One region of the Paenibacillus sp. FSL P2-0089 genome, then DNA from elsewhere that is predicted to be linked to it. Evidence: riboswitches for the same ligand, from Rfam matches in the RefSeq annotation. Region 1 holds a riboswitch; each other region holds the start of a gene.

Region 1 (3,516 bases):
ATTGAAGCCATAATGAAGGAGTAGTGAATATGGCCTTACAATTCCTGTTTAATCTGTTGATTGCCTTTCTGTGGATGGCGATAAATAACAATGGCTCTGGCTCAAGCTTCTTAGTAGGTTATCTGCTGGGCATCGGACTTTTACTGTTATTTAGGAAATCCAGGTCCCAGCCCCGGACCTTCTATCTCATACGTATATGGGCTGTACTGAAGCTTCTGCTGATCTTTGCCCGTGAACTTACGGTCTCGAATTTCGTGGTCATTGGCCATATCATCCGTCCAAAACTGGCTATACGTCCCGGTATCTTTGCTTATGAGACTGCCTTGGCCACGCCCTGGGAGGTCACACTGCTCTCGTGCCTGATTTGTCTGACACCGGGAACCCTGACTCTTGATGTGTCGAAGGATGGCAAGACGCTGTACATTCATGCTATTGATATTAAAGATGCTCAGTTGCTGGTCACGCAGATTAGAGGCACCTTCGAACGAGCGATCAGGGAGGTGACCCGTTAATGATCCCAGTTATGCTAACCGTGGCCATGATCATTCTGGCTCTGGCGATGCTGGCCTGCCTGTTCCGTCTCCTGAAAGGGCCAACCCGCTCCGACAGGGTTGCCGCACTCGATACGATCGGCATTCATGTACTCGCTATGATAACCGTCTTCAGTATGCTGCTGGATACCCAGGATTTTATAGAAGTCATTCTGGTTATCGGAATTCTGACGTTTATTGGTACTACGGCACTGGCCAGATATATTGAACGGGGAGCCGTTATAGAGGATGGAGGGAACCCCAATGACAGGTGAACTGATTAGCTCTATTCTTGTGGTAATGGGTGCAGTCTTCTGCGGCTTAAGTGCCTTCGGCTTAGTCCGGCTGCCCGATGTCTATCTGCGTTCACATGCGGCTACCAAAAGTGCAACCTTCGGGGTATTGTGTTTGCTGACAGGAGGTTTCCTGTACTTTTGGTTCAAAGACGGAACGGTTAATGTCAAGCTTCTGCTGGCGATTGTATTTGTATTCATCACTTCACCGGTAGCAGGTCACTTAAATGGCCGGGCTGCCTACCGTTCCGGAGTGCCCTTATGGAAGGGAAGCGTTCAGGATGACCTGAAGGTGCTGGGGGAAGAAAGCAAGGAAACGTCTGTAAAATAATAGTTAATCGCTGAATTCCTTATAGGAAGCGGGGGAACCAGGTTACATGGGGTGAATCTCGGGAAAAACGAGTAGGGCTACTTTCAGGCCCGAATCCGGCAGCTAACCCCGCAAGCGTTCATGAGAGGATGCACTGTATATGCCGCATATTGAAGTGAATGGAACGTCGCTGTATTATGAGATGTCGGGCAGCGGTCTGCCTATTGTTTTTATTCATGATTATTCGACCTCTCATCATCTGTTTGAGCCGCAAGCGGATTATTTCAGCAAGCGTGCCAAAGTGATCGTATTCGATTTGAGAGGGAACGGGCAATCGGGTAAAATGGATGTGGAGATCAGCCGGATCGTAGACACACAATGTGAAGATTTGAAGCTGTTATTGGACGCTTTATCTGTAGAGAAGGCTGTTATCGTAGCTTGTTCCAGTGGTGCTGTGCTCGCCCAGAAATTCGCCTATCTGTACCCTGAACGGATAATAAATATGGTATTGGTGGACAGTTATTTTCAGGAGGATTACACGGCGAGAGGCAGTAAAATGAAAGGAATCTTTGAGGTCTGCGCATGGGCGGCCCATTATCTTCCTGCCGAAATGTTCGTCCGTTCCTTGCGCATCACCTACAATAAGTGGCTCTCGGCTTATCATATTCTCAGGAAAGAGCTTGTGCATGAACGGACAACGGAATTAATTAAGCAGCGGCTGGCACTTAGACAAACGGACAGCTACGGGTTCGCATTACGGCTGCAGATTCCTGTTCTTGTTGTATCCGGGAATCAGAATGAATGGGCGCTGGAGCAGGTGAAAAGAACAGCCAGCAAGTATCCGTCTGCCCGTCTGGCGATCCTTGAGGATGCGATGTATCCGACTCATCTGTGTCAACCCCAGCTCTTCAACCGTATATTACTGGATTATCTTAGGGAACAGCATAGTTTTCAGCGGGCGGCAGCTGGCAACTAACTTGAATTATAATGGGAGCCAATGATATGTTCTTTAACAAAATCTCATCCTTTATCACAAATCTCAAACTGACCTCATCCAGAATCATTTTACTCGGTTTTGCAGTCCCTATATTTCTTGGTACAGTGCTGCTGGCCTTGCCGATATCTTCGTCCAGCGGACTTAGTATAGGGTGGCTGGCAGCACTGTTTACTTCGACTTCAGCCGTATGTGTAACGGGCCTCGTTGTACTTGATACCGGTACCGATTTTTCTCATTTTGGACAGGTCATTATCCTACTTCTGATTCAAATTGGCGGTTTGGGATTTATGACATTCAGTGTTTTGATCGCCGTGATCATGGGGAAAAAGATTGGATTAAAAGAACGTCTGCTTATCCAGCAATCATCTAATTCTGTAACAACACAAGGAGTCGTGCGGTTATCACTCAGTATCTTTCTCATTTCATTTATAGTGGAGACAACTGGAGCTATAGTGTTGGCCCTTCGATGGGCAAATGAACTAGGAACAACAAGGTCCATTTATTATGGAATATTCCATTCAGTGTCTGCCTTCAATAACGCCGGATTTGGATTATGGCCAGACAGTCTGAGCCGCTATGTGGGTGACCCTTTAGTTAATATTGTTATCTCTTTTTTGTTTATCATCGGCGGGATTGGATTCACGGTGATTCTGGATCTGTACCGGAAAAGAAGATGGAGAGATCTTTCCTTTCATACAAAAATAGTTTTAATTACCTCTGGACTCCTTTGTATGGCAGGGTTTTTGGTGATTTTTGCGATTGAACTTTTTAACACAAAAACATTCAGTACTCTCTCATGGAGTGAAAGAACTTGGGCGGCATATTTTCAGGGTGTTGTTACCCGGACAGCCGGCTTTAATTCCATCGATATTGGTGCAATGCTCCCGGCCTCACAATTTTTTATGATTTTCCTGATGTTTGTTGGGGCTTCGTCCGGATCGACTGGAGGAGGTATAAAAACGACCACTTTTGCTGTACTTATGTTAAGTATCGTCTCAACGATTAAGGGGAAAACAGATGTGCAACTGCTTAAAAAACGCATCTCCCAGGATATCATATTCAGGGCACTGGCAGTAATGACCATATCCCTGGGTGTAGTTCTTACAGCCACCTTTCTTCTATCCATTACAGAATATGCTCATCCTAAAGATTTCCTGGCGCTTCTCTTTGAAGCAACCTCTGCATTTGGAACTGTAGGAATGTCTATGGGAATAACATCAGAACTTTCGCCACTGGGAAAATGCATCATCATAATTACAATGTACATCGGGAGACTAGGGCCTTTGACTTTAGCTTTAGCACTGGCACAAAAAAATGTGAAGCAAAAATATCGGTATCCGGAGGATAAGCTGCTTATCGGCTAAAGTTTACTGAGCTGCGCTAATT
Region 2 (3,516 bases), 1.4 Mb from region 1:
AAGCAGGAGAAGCGCAGGGCAGAGCAGGAGCAGCAGAAGCAGAAAACGAGAATTCTGATCGTGAGTACGGTGGCCATCGTCATTATTATTTTTGTAGGCTTATTTATGCTGGCATCGAAGGACTCTTCGCCTGCCGGTACAGACAGTAAGCCGGTTGCCTTCAATTACAGCGAAATGATGCGGCTTGGCAAGGAGGATGCTCCGGTCAAAATTGTGGAATTCGGCGATTTCAAATGTCCGGCTTGCGCCCAGTTCACCGGTGTGATCAAGCCGCAGATCGTTCAGGGCTATGTCGATCAGAATAAAGCAGCCTTCTATTTCGTGAATCTGGCCTTCCTCGGTACGGATTCCAGAACGGCCTCCCTGGCAGCGCTATCGGTCTATCATCAGAACCAGGAAGCGTTCTGGAAGTATTTCGATGCGATCTATGCCAATCAGGGGAATGAAGAGAAGGAATGGGCTACACCTGACTTCCTGGTGAGTCTCGCCAAGCAGCTGGAGCTGCCGGTGGATTACGACCTGCTGCGCAAGGACATTGACGAGCGTACCTACGTAAGCGAGCTGGAGCGGGATATTCAGCTTGGCACCGATACGGGCGTAACGAATACGCCTTCCTTGTACGTGAACGGCATCAAGGTGAAGGAGCCTTTCAATATGGAGGCGATTGACGCCCAGATTCAGGCAGCAACAGCAGCAGCGGGAGCAGGGACCGCCCAATGACCGCCTTCTCTGCCTTCTGCCGGCGTAACTGTCTCTACTTGGCCTGGTTCGTCTGTGTGGTGGCTGTAGCAGGAAGCCTGTATCTCAGTGAGGTCCTAAATTACGAGCCCTGTAAGCTGTGCTGGTTCCAGCGGATCTTCATGTATCCGCAGCTGTTCCTGCTGGGGATCGCCACCTACCGGGGGGACAAGCGGATCATTCCATACGTGCTTCCCCTTAGTCTGATTGGCGGCAGCATCTCCATATATCATTATGCGGAGCAGAAAATTCCGGCGCTCAGCAAGGTGCTTCCCTGTACCATCGGCGTACCGTGCAACAAGGATTATCTGAACTGGTTCGGATTTATAACGATCCCTCTGCTTGCACTTATAGCCTTTGCCTTAATCTCCATTCTGCTCTGGACAGGACGCAAAGAGGAGCCTGCGGAGTAAGAAGCTGACGGGCAGAAGGAAGAGAAGAGAATACCCTTAATTTTAGTAAAAAATAATATGCAAAAACCCTGTAAAATCACGTGGTAAAGGGATAATGAAAGAGAATGAAAGATCAAGACATACCGGATGATGAATTTGGTTGTTTTGAGTGCTTTTCATTCTTTTTTCATTTGTTTCCACGCTTTACGGAAGACGTGTTGTAGCTTAATATTAGTCCTTGTGAGAAGTTGAATATGCGCTGAATTTTCCGGAAGGAAAAACGGGGGAACCACACTTTGGCCAAGGCCAAAAGGGGTGAATCGGAGCAGGCTACTTGACCTGTAACCGTAGGGCTACCACAGTCCGAATCCGCCAGCTAACCTCGTAAGCCACTAGTGGGATAATGACCATGCACACTAAGGCATGCGGATCATTTCCGTATGCTTATTTTGGTGCCTGCATTTATGAAATCCACTTATGAAAACAGCGCAGGGAAACCCGTTTCAACTTAACCAAGAGAGGAACTGTTACTACAATGGTAAGCAAGGTAAAACGACTATTGATCGGGCGTCCGATGAAGTCGAACGAACTCGATCATGAAAAGTTATCCAAGGTGAAAGCACTGGCTGTCCTGTCTTCTGATGCGCTCTCGTCTGTAGCCTACGGAACAGAACAAATTCTGATTGTACTGGTGGCCGCCGGGTTCACCGCTATCTGGTACTCCTTGCCAATTGCATTAGCCGTATTGGGCCTGCTGGCTATTCTGATTCTGTCCTACCGGCAGACGATCTTCGCTTATCCCCAAGGCGGGGGCGCGTATATTGTCGCCAAAAGCAATCTAGGGGTGCATACCGGCTTACTGGCCGGCGGCTCTCTGCTGGTGGATTACATTCTGACGGTGGCGGTAAGTGCGTCGGCGGGGACGGATGCAATCACTTCAGCTTTTCCAAGTCTGCATAATCATAGTGTTCTGATAGCGGTATCTGTTATCGTGCTCTTAACGATTGTTAACCTGCGGGGAGTGACCGAATCGGCCTCCTTCATCGCTATCCCGGTCTATCTGTTCGTGGTTTCCATCTTCGTGCTCATCATCTCGGGGGTCTTCAAATATATGACCGGCGGCGCCCATGCCCATGTTCCTGAGATTGGCTCGGCCGTATCGAACGTGAGTATGTTTCTGCTGCTGAAGGCCTTCAGCTCCGGCTGTTCGGCTCTGACCGGGGTAGAAGCGGTCTCCAATGCCATTCCTAACTTCAAAGCGCCCGCGGAGAAAAATGCAGCCAAAACGCTGATGCTCATGGGCCTCATTCTCGGGGTAATGTTCACAGGTATTACGCTGCTCGCTTACTGGTACGGTATCATGCCTGATGAGAAGGCCACCGTGGTCTCACAGATTACCGAATCTACCTTCGGCCGCGGCGGACTGTACTTCTTCATTCAGGGGATTACGGCGGTTATCCTGTTCCTGGCAGCCAATACGGCGTACTCGGCCTTCCCGCTGCTGGCGTTCATGTTCGCCAAAGACAAATATCTGCCCCATGCCTTCATGGTGCGCGGCGACCGGCTGGGCTTCTCCAACGGTATTATTTTCCTCGGTGTTATGTCGGCTGTGCTGGTGGCGGCGTTTCACGGGAATACGGAAGGACTCATTCCATTATATGCAGTAGGGGTATTCATTCCGTTCACGCTGTCGCAGCTGGGCATGATGGTCCAATGGTACAGAACGAAGCCGAAAGGCTGGCAGAGCAAGTTCGCCGTCAATACGGTGGGGATGCTCACTACATTAACGATCACCCTGATTTTCATAATCACTAAATTCTCCAGCGTGTGGATGGCCTTCATCTTCCTGCCGGCTGTTATCATCGTGTTCCACCGGATTCACCGCCATTATATGAATATTGCCGATCAGCTGCGGATCTGCCCGGCTACCGATAAGCCTTGTATCAAAGGAAGCACCGTAGTCGTTCCGGTCGCCGGTGTGACTCGTGCTGTACTGCATTCGATCAGCTATGCGAAGTCATTGACAGATAATGTGGTCGCTGTATATGTAGGCTTCGATGAAGAAGAGATTCACAAGATGGAGCAGAAGTGGGAGGAGTGGAACCCCGGCGTACGCCTGATCGTCCTGCGCTCCCGCTACCGCAGCATTATCCGCCCGCTGGTGAAGTTCATCGATACAGTAGAGTGGAAGACCTCTTCAACGGATCATATTACCGTCCTGATTCCGCAATTCGTGACCAAGCACTGGTGGCAGGCGGTGCTGCATAATCAGACCAGCTTGTTCATCCGTTCATATCTGATGAATCAGAAGGACATTGTAATCGCGACTGTACCTTTCCATCTGCATAAATAATATAGAAGATTAGGAAGATGGCTGTTTCTGCTT
Region 3 (3,516 bases), 2.8 Mb from region 1:
TCCTTACTCCAGAACGCAAAAAGAAGAGGATTCGCTCCCCTTCTTTTTGGCTAAAGAATGTATAAGTGATGAGCGGCAGCTCTCTGAAATTTCGTAAGTGCTTCCCTCACTATATCGTATTAACCGCTAATTTGCAAAAGACTTTACGTTTAGTTCAGCTCCGGCTTCACAGGTCCGATCACATAGAGTGTGCGCGACTTGCGGCCGAAATTACGGGCATGACTCAGTGAATCGTAATAGACATCCACCTTGTTGCCTTTGATGGCACCGCCGGTATCCTCTGCTCGGCGAAACCCTAATCCTTCAATGTACACCCACCAGCCGATTGGTATAACCCTAGGATCTACAGCAATAGTGCGGCCTTCCGTTACGCGTGTGCCGGAGGCAGTACGTGTTCCAATACCCGGTTCCTGCGACGAATACGCGGTCATGGATACGTTTTTAATCATTCTTTTGTACTCGAAATCCACACCAGCCTTACTGGTAACATTGCTGGCCTTTGCGCTCGCTTTAGATGACTTGGAGGTTGTTACAGGTTTGGAAACTTTGGCAGTAACTACGACGGGCTTAGGAAGCGGCTTGGTTCCAATGGCAATGACTTTGTCCTTGGTAACCGTCTGTACTTCCTTGCCGATCATGCGCATGGATGCCAGCTCGCCATCTTGATAGATCTTCTCGATGTGCTGGACCATTACGCCAGGCTTACCTGCCTGTGCCACTCTTACGGTTCCCTTGGTCAATGAGGGGTCTGCTGTCTTAATGACCCGGAAAGGCAAATTAGTTGTCCGTTGAACCACATGCTTGTTAATCCGGACAATTTTGATTTCCATGTCTGCAGATACTGCGGTTTCTAGCGAAGGGTAAATCTTGTCTAAGCCTTCCAGGCTGTAGCCCAGCTTGTCGATGGCCTGACCAATGGTATCCTCGGTCGTAAATAACGTCTCGGTCTTTCCGTCTACGGTAAGAGCGAACTTCTGCGCAGTGTTAATCACGATACGGTCGCCGTCTTTTATTTCATCACTAAGGCCAATAGATAATTCATCATGCGCCTGCAGCGAAATCTGTTCCTTAGCCAGCACATCACTGAACAGCGTTTCCCGCGTCTCCAGTGTCTGTACCTGTCCGTCTATTACTAGGGTAATTTCTTTTTTGCTCTGACCGTGTACGTACAGCAGTATTAACAGTGCGATAACAATCGATGCCACACCGGCAAGTAAAACTACGCGGGGATTCACTTGCTTCAACCGTAATGCGAAAGACCTGCTGGATGATTGCGAATCATGGGATACCTCTGGTTGGAATACGCCCACTCTTTCCATCCTCCTTACATAGCCCCGTCGTCCAAGTTAGTTCAAGGTGACTGTATCACTTCTGACGAAACTAGGTTTGAGTTTGCAACAGGATACGCCCGCACTTGCTTCAGCGTTTCCTGCTCATGGATCGCCTGCTCGGCATAGTTACTCCGGAGATCTGTTATATAACAGTATGCCGGGAGCATTCTCATTATTCAAAACAAAAGAAGCCTAAAAAGAGCTCATAGAGGACTCTTTCGTGGCTTCCCGGTGTCGAATACGTCGGAATGCTTATGCACGAGGTTTCCTCTCTTACTTGCGCTTACGGGGTTAGCTGTCGGGTTCGGACATAAGAGAGACGCCCTATCTCAGGTCACCCGCTCACGGCGGTTGCCCTCAAATTCACCCCAAAGACCACGTAAAGAAATCAAATAATGCCTGCGGCAATTCTGTGCCAGTACTCTTGTACGTTCATGCGGCAGCGCATTATTGGTTCCCCCGTTCTCCATACGGAGACTCAGCGAGACGATCCATGAAATTAGTGACTGTCACAGTTACAACAGCTCACTGCACTGAAAAGATGATATCCTGTTTTGATACATGTTGTAAAGGACGATTCAACCACGTTTACGTAAAAAAATGATTAAAATATTGTAATAATCGGCCGTTTTTCCGTCATAAAAGTTTAATATATCCGCTATACTTCATTTTTCACCGCTTTTACTCCTGTTTTCAGAGTATCCCAAATCGTTCCAGTGCGTTCGCATACGTAATTTCCGCCAATTCCTGTAATTCAATCCCTTTTATTGCCGCGGCCGCCTCCGCTACCAGCCTCACATGAGCGGTCTCATTTCGCTTGCCCCGGAAGGGGTGCGGAGTCAGATATGGGGAGTCGGTTTCGATCAGCAGCCGGTCCAGCGGAGTCTGGGCAAGCACCTCTTTGGGCACCCGGGCATTCTTGAACGTAATCGGTCCTCCAAAAGAAAGATGGAAGCCCAAATCAAGACACATCTTGGCACTTTCCCAGCTCCCGGAGAAGGAGTGCATTACCCCGCCAACCTCGCCTGCCTTCTCCTCGCGGAGTATACGTATCACATCTTCATGAGCATCACGGTTATGAATGCTGATTGGCATCTTCAGCTCACGGGCCAGCCCGATCTGCTTGCGGAATACTTCATGCTGCACATCCTTAGGAGAGGTATCCCAGTAGTAATCCAGCCCAATCTCGCCGATGGCAACCACCTTGGGATGAGCGCATAAGGAGGCGATCCATTCCAGGTCTCCGTCCTTCATCGTGATGGCATCCTGGGGATGCCAGCCAACGGCTGCATAAATATAATCATATTTCTCGGCAAGCTGCATGGTGGTCGGTATCGTATCCCGGTTAAAGCCGATGTTGATCATCTTGCTGACGCCGGCTTCCAGCGCCCTGGAAATGACCTCTTCGCGGTCTTCGTCGAATTGTGGAGCATCCAGATGGGTATGGGTGTCGAATAACTGCATTACATACATCCTTTCGGCCTGTTGTTGTATCTATAATTCCAAGCATGATCTGATTATTTGGCAAAAATCTCTGCGATGGACGGCGGCAGCTGTGGAAGGGCTTTCTGCAGTCTGTCCTGCGGAAAATACAGATGGTATCTGCCGCGGTGAATACCACTGATAGAACGAACAATATCCGAGACCTCCGAGATTTCCCTCAGCCGGTCATGCTTGTCCAGAAGCAGGATCTGCTTGCTGTCAAAGCCGTCTCCCGGACGGAACACATCATAGGGAAGATCGGTGGGATAATCAATTTCCAGATCATAATCGGGCCGGAGTCCCGCACCGGCGAAGCTGCGGCGGATTTCGTCAATCGTGTCAGAATCCAAATGCTCCATCTCCACATATTTATACAGTTTACGATGGATAAACCGGCTGCACAAGTCGCTCAGGATGTCATCCTCCTCCAGCGTCCACTGCATGAAGGCAGTCTGCATCAAGGCTTCATCCAGCAGCAGGTACTGCCCTACCGTTACCTCTCCGCTGAACAGATCACTTAAGGGCTCGATCATGAAGCGGAAGGCATGCTGCTGCTGCACCAGCTCCTTGGCCCGGCGGAGAATCTGCCTGAGAATAATCTCAGAGCTGCGGGTTACCGGGTGGAAATAGACCTGCCAGTACATCTGGTACCGTGACATCAGGTAATCCTCAATCGCATGCATCCCTGATTCCTTCACAACCA
Region 4 (3,516 bases), 1.3 Mb from region 1:
AGGAGTCACTCTTGGCGTGTTCCTGCTGAAGCTCCTTCATCAACTGAAGCAGTTCTTCCAGCCCGGTACGGATATTGGAGAACACACAGTCCTTTGTTAGACCACCACATATACATGCTGGGATTCGGGCAGTATTGAACTTCGCTTTATGTGGCAAGCTCGTTTCACCGCCAAGTTATCATCCATGCCAGGCGCACCCAAAAAACCGACCTAGTAATAAAGGTCGGGTTTAATTTGGGGTTTTAGCAAAAAAGATCTATTATACTTTACCTTCAATCAGTTCATGATAATTTACCATTATAGTTTCTCTCCTGTCTCATTAGCAGCAGTTACTCCACTATCGTGACTATTCACCCGTTTCAGCAAATTGTTTGATGCGCTCTCCCACTTGATCACGAACCTGCTGGAAGACTGCCCACTTCTCTTCATCTGTTCCTTGCGCTTTTGCCGGATCGTCGAATCCCCAATGCTCACGTTTCACCTGAGGCGGGGTAATGGGACACTTATCTGCTGCATCTCCACATAAAGTAATGACGAGATCAGAGCTGTTCAGCAGCTGCGGATCAATAATATCTGATGTTTGACCTGAGATATCTATACCTACTTCACTCATCGCTTGAACGGCTTTCGGATTCAACCCATGAGCCTCAATGCCTGCACTATACACATTCCATTCATTGCTCAAATATTTCTTGGCCCAGCCTTCGGCCATCTGACTCCGGCAGGAGTTTCCTGTACACAAAAAGTAAATGGTTTTCTTATCCATGAGTCGCATTCTCCTTTGATTTTAAATAAGGTCAATATTATATATAAACTCATTTTTTCTCGGAATAAAAGGTAAACCTACAAGTTCAAAGTGTTAGTATGTCCAAGTATCGGTAAGTACAACGCCCCTAGCATTTGCTCCCATAAAGCTTTATATAGGCGTCCATTTTGCACTCTTGAGGATCTTATCCCAATCCGATGTTTCTTGCCATGCAACTTACGGCAAATGGCATTTGATAACAGAACTGATGTTCTCAGTTGATTATACCAGAACATTTATTCTCAATCCATTCCAATATTGGATTCATAATGGCGGCACTCCATACAAGCAAATAATTAATCGGGCTCTCGCACATGTTCACCTGTAAAGGCAGACAATAAACCTCTTAGTATCTCTGCAACCAGTCTCAATCTCTCCGATTCTCTTTTTTATAATCATGATTAAAGAAGCATTAAGATTCATTTAGCCCCATTTAGGTTGCATTAAAAAGTTAATAAATACGCGATAACTTAAGAAAATCGAGGATGAATGCTAGATTACAAGGGATTTTCTTCATTTTTATATCCTATAGAGTCTTATTTAGTCTCCTAGAGAACTTTCAGCATTTTACAAACGGTGATGCTCAGCGTAAGATTCCTTTTAACAAATGCTGAATTCCCGTCAGGCGGGAAGCGGGGGAACCAAATGGCTGTGGCCAGCCGAAATGGGGTGAATCCAAAGAAGATTGAACTCTTCACTGGTAGGACGACTCTCACCGTCCGAATCCGTCAGCTAACCTCGTAAGCACTGGAGAGAGCCTGCATTAACCATGCTTTTTTGCTGCGATCCCGCAAAACCTTTCCATTACACTTATCCATCGTACAGAAAACCAAATATTCCGTTTGGCTTGAGCATGCTGCTGTATGTGAGAATGAAACTGAACTGTCAGCCTATGTAGCCACAGCTGAGCAGACCCATAATCTGCAGCGTTATATGAAATCTATAGACAACCTAGGAGGCATTATTCATGATTAACGCCAGACTGTCACGAATCGAGTTGTTCGCATTTAGCTGCCGCCCTTCCTTCATGCATATTTCAGAGCCTTACGGATACTGGTATGGGGTGTTGAAGTTAACCTTCGGAGGACAGATCAGCTATGGGAATTGCATTCTTTGTGCGGGTGACAATGCGGTGGATTTAATCAAATGGGGCTCTTTTCTGAAAGAGATATGTCATTGTACTGCAGAAGAAGCCACAGAATACGTCCGGATGCACGGACAAGAATGGGCCCCCAATCAACTTAACATGATCAAGACTGCACTCGATAGTATGTTCATTCAAAATGACCAAATCCGAATGAAGGTAGGAGCCGGATCGGAGCGGTATCGCCATCAAAGGACAAAGCAAAGAATCCATTCAATTAATACGGTGAAGAGTCATCTGAATCCAACCATTTTATTTGCAGAATCAGTATCCTATTATTCACTGCTATAGACATGATCAATTTAAATTATCAAACCTTCAATTGGTCAAAAATCTTAACGAATATTTTCGCGAAGTTCTTGGCATCATCGATACCTCTATGGTGAGTACCTTCAAGCGGCAATTCAAGCATAGTCAAGGCTCTCTCCATGCCTACGCCCCGCTTGCGGTCATTTTCCCAACAGGTGGCTTCCAGATCAAAAATGATATAGTTCATATCTGCTCCTTTTGAAATTCGAATCGATAGACCCATCGCTCCGGGGCTATGTCTTTTGTTATACTTCCAAGTGAGGTTTCAAATACTTCATTTCGCACTTTAATATACACCCACACAGAGGAGCGCAAAGACATGAACTTTTTCAAAAAACTGTTTGGCGGCAAGGAAATGGGCAAATCGGAAGATGGTACCACCATTTATGGTTATGACGCTTCGGATGAGCAGCAGGTTACGCCTCCCGCCAATATTTTGTACATGGAAGATTTAAACGAACATTTCAATCGGGTCTTTCCAAACCGGGAAACTGGCGTGTTCCACGAACTGATTTCAGACATCGTACATATTGATGTAAATATTATGGAGGCTACACCTGATGAGCCCTACCGGGTGCTGTACACCAATGGGATGAGCGATCTGCCGCTGACGCTCCCTCAGGAGATCCGTAAAGAGTATAAGCATCTGGAACGCGCGGAGCTGATGATGTTTTTGCCGGCGGACTGGCCGCTTACGCAGGAGGATTTTGAAGTGGAGGAGAACTACTGGCCGATCCGCCTGATGAAGATGCTTGCCCGATTCCCGCATATGTATCAGACGTGGCTTGGATACGGACATACGATCCCCAACACGGAGGATTACGAGCCTTACGCGGATAACACGGAGCTGTCCGGTGTGATCCTGTATGCTCTGTCGGAAGAGGTTAGCACCGTCCATACGAAAGATGGCAATCAGGTTCAGGTTTATTTCCTGGTTCCGCTGTACCGGGAGGAAATGGAGTTCAAGCTGGAGTCCGGTATAGACGAACTGGTGGCCAAGCTGTTCGAGCTTCCAGAGGATTTCCTCGTTCTGAATCCGAATAGACACAACGCTTGTAAATAACCGCCCGGATTAACAGCTTTAAAAGGCTGAGCTTAAGTCAAGAATATGACTTTGGGCTCAGCCTTTTGATACTAGTTAGCTCATCAGATCTAAACGTGTGGGAATTACTTTAACTAATAGCTTGCTGAAGGTTATCTGCACCGAATAGGCTGCAAGGGGGAGGCTTAATTGCAATTCGTACAACTAAATCATCGG

The links. Region 1 has a riboswitch for cyclic di-AMP ahead of NST69_RS09985 (alpha/beta hydrolase). Riboswitches for the same ligand answer to the same signal wherever they lie in the genome.
Region 2: it holds a riboswitch for cyclic di-AMP, as region 1 does, so the genes downstream of both, NST69_RS16050 (APC family permease) here and NST69_RS09985 (alpha/beta hydrolase) in region 1, are expected to answer to the same signal.
Region 3: it holds a riboswitch for cyclic di-AMP, as region 1 does, so the genes downstream of both, NST69_RS31585 (ubiquitin-like domain-containing protein) here and NST69_RS09985 (alpha/beta hydrolase) in region 1, are expected to answer to the same signal.
Region 4: it holds a riboswitch for cyclic di-AMP, as region 1 does, so the genes downstream of both, NST69_RS15420 (hypothetical protein) here and NST69_RS09985 (alpha/beta hydrolase) in region 1, are expected to answer to the same signal.

The regions. Positions count from the first base shown of each region.
Region 1 is NZ_CP152006.1:2,445,287-2,448,802, forward strand. It holds gene NST69_RS09965 (Na+/H+ antiporter subunit D) at 1-24, shown strand, start outside; gene NST69_RS09970 (Na+/H+ antiporter subunit E) at 30-512, shown strand; gene NST69_RS09975 (Na(+)/H(+) antiporter subunit F1) at 512-805, shown strand; gene mnhG (monovalent cation/H(+) antiporter subunit G) at 795-1,154, shown strand; cyclic di-AMP (ydaO/yuaA leader) riboswitch at 1,153-1,286, shown strand; gene NST69_RS09985 (alpha/beta hydrolase) at 1,294-2,109, shown strand; gene NST69_RS09990 (TrkH family potassium uptake protein) at 2,136-3,494, shown strand.
Region 2 is NZ_CP152006.1:3,888,819-3,892,334, reverse strand. It holds gene NST69_RS16060 (DsbA family protein) at 1-720, shown strand, start outside; gene NST69_RS16055 (disulfide oxidoreductase) at 717-1,151, shown strand; cyclic di-AMP (ydaO/yuaA leader) riboswitch at 1,378-1,537, shown strand; gene NST69_RS16050 (APC family permease) at 1,666-3,483, shown strand.
Region 3 is NZ_CP152006.1:7,387,756-7,391,271, reverse strand. It holds gene NST69_RS31585 (ubiquitin-like domain-containing protein) at 150-1,310, opposite strand; cyclic di-AMP (ydaO/yuaA leader) riboswitch at 1,597-1,825, opposite strand; gene NST69_RS31580 (TatD family hydrolase) at 2,025-2,795, opposite strand; gene NST69_RS31575 (HD domain-containing protein) at 2,849-3,516, opposite strand, start outside.
Region 4 is NZ_CP152006.1:3,741,705-3,745,220, reverse strand. It holds gene arsC (arsenate reductase (thioredoxin)) at 347-766, opposite strand; cyclic di-AMP (ydaO/yuaA leader) riboswitch at 1,404-1,567, shown strand; gene NST69_RS15420 (hypothetical protein) at 1,773-2,240, shown strand; gene NST69_RS15415 (hypothetical protein) at 2,260-2,445, opposite strand; gene NST69_RS15410 (suppressor of fused domain protein) at 2,578-3,321, shown strand.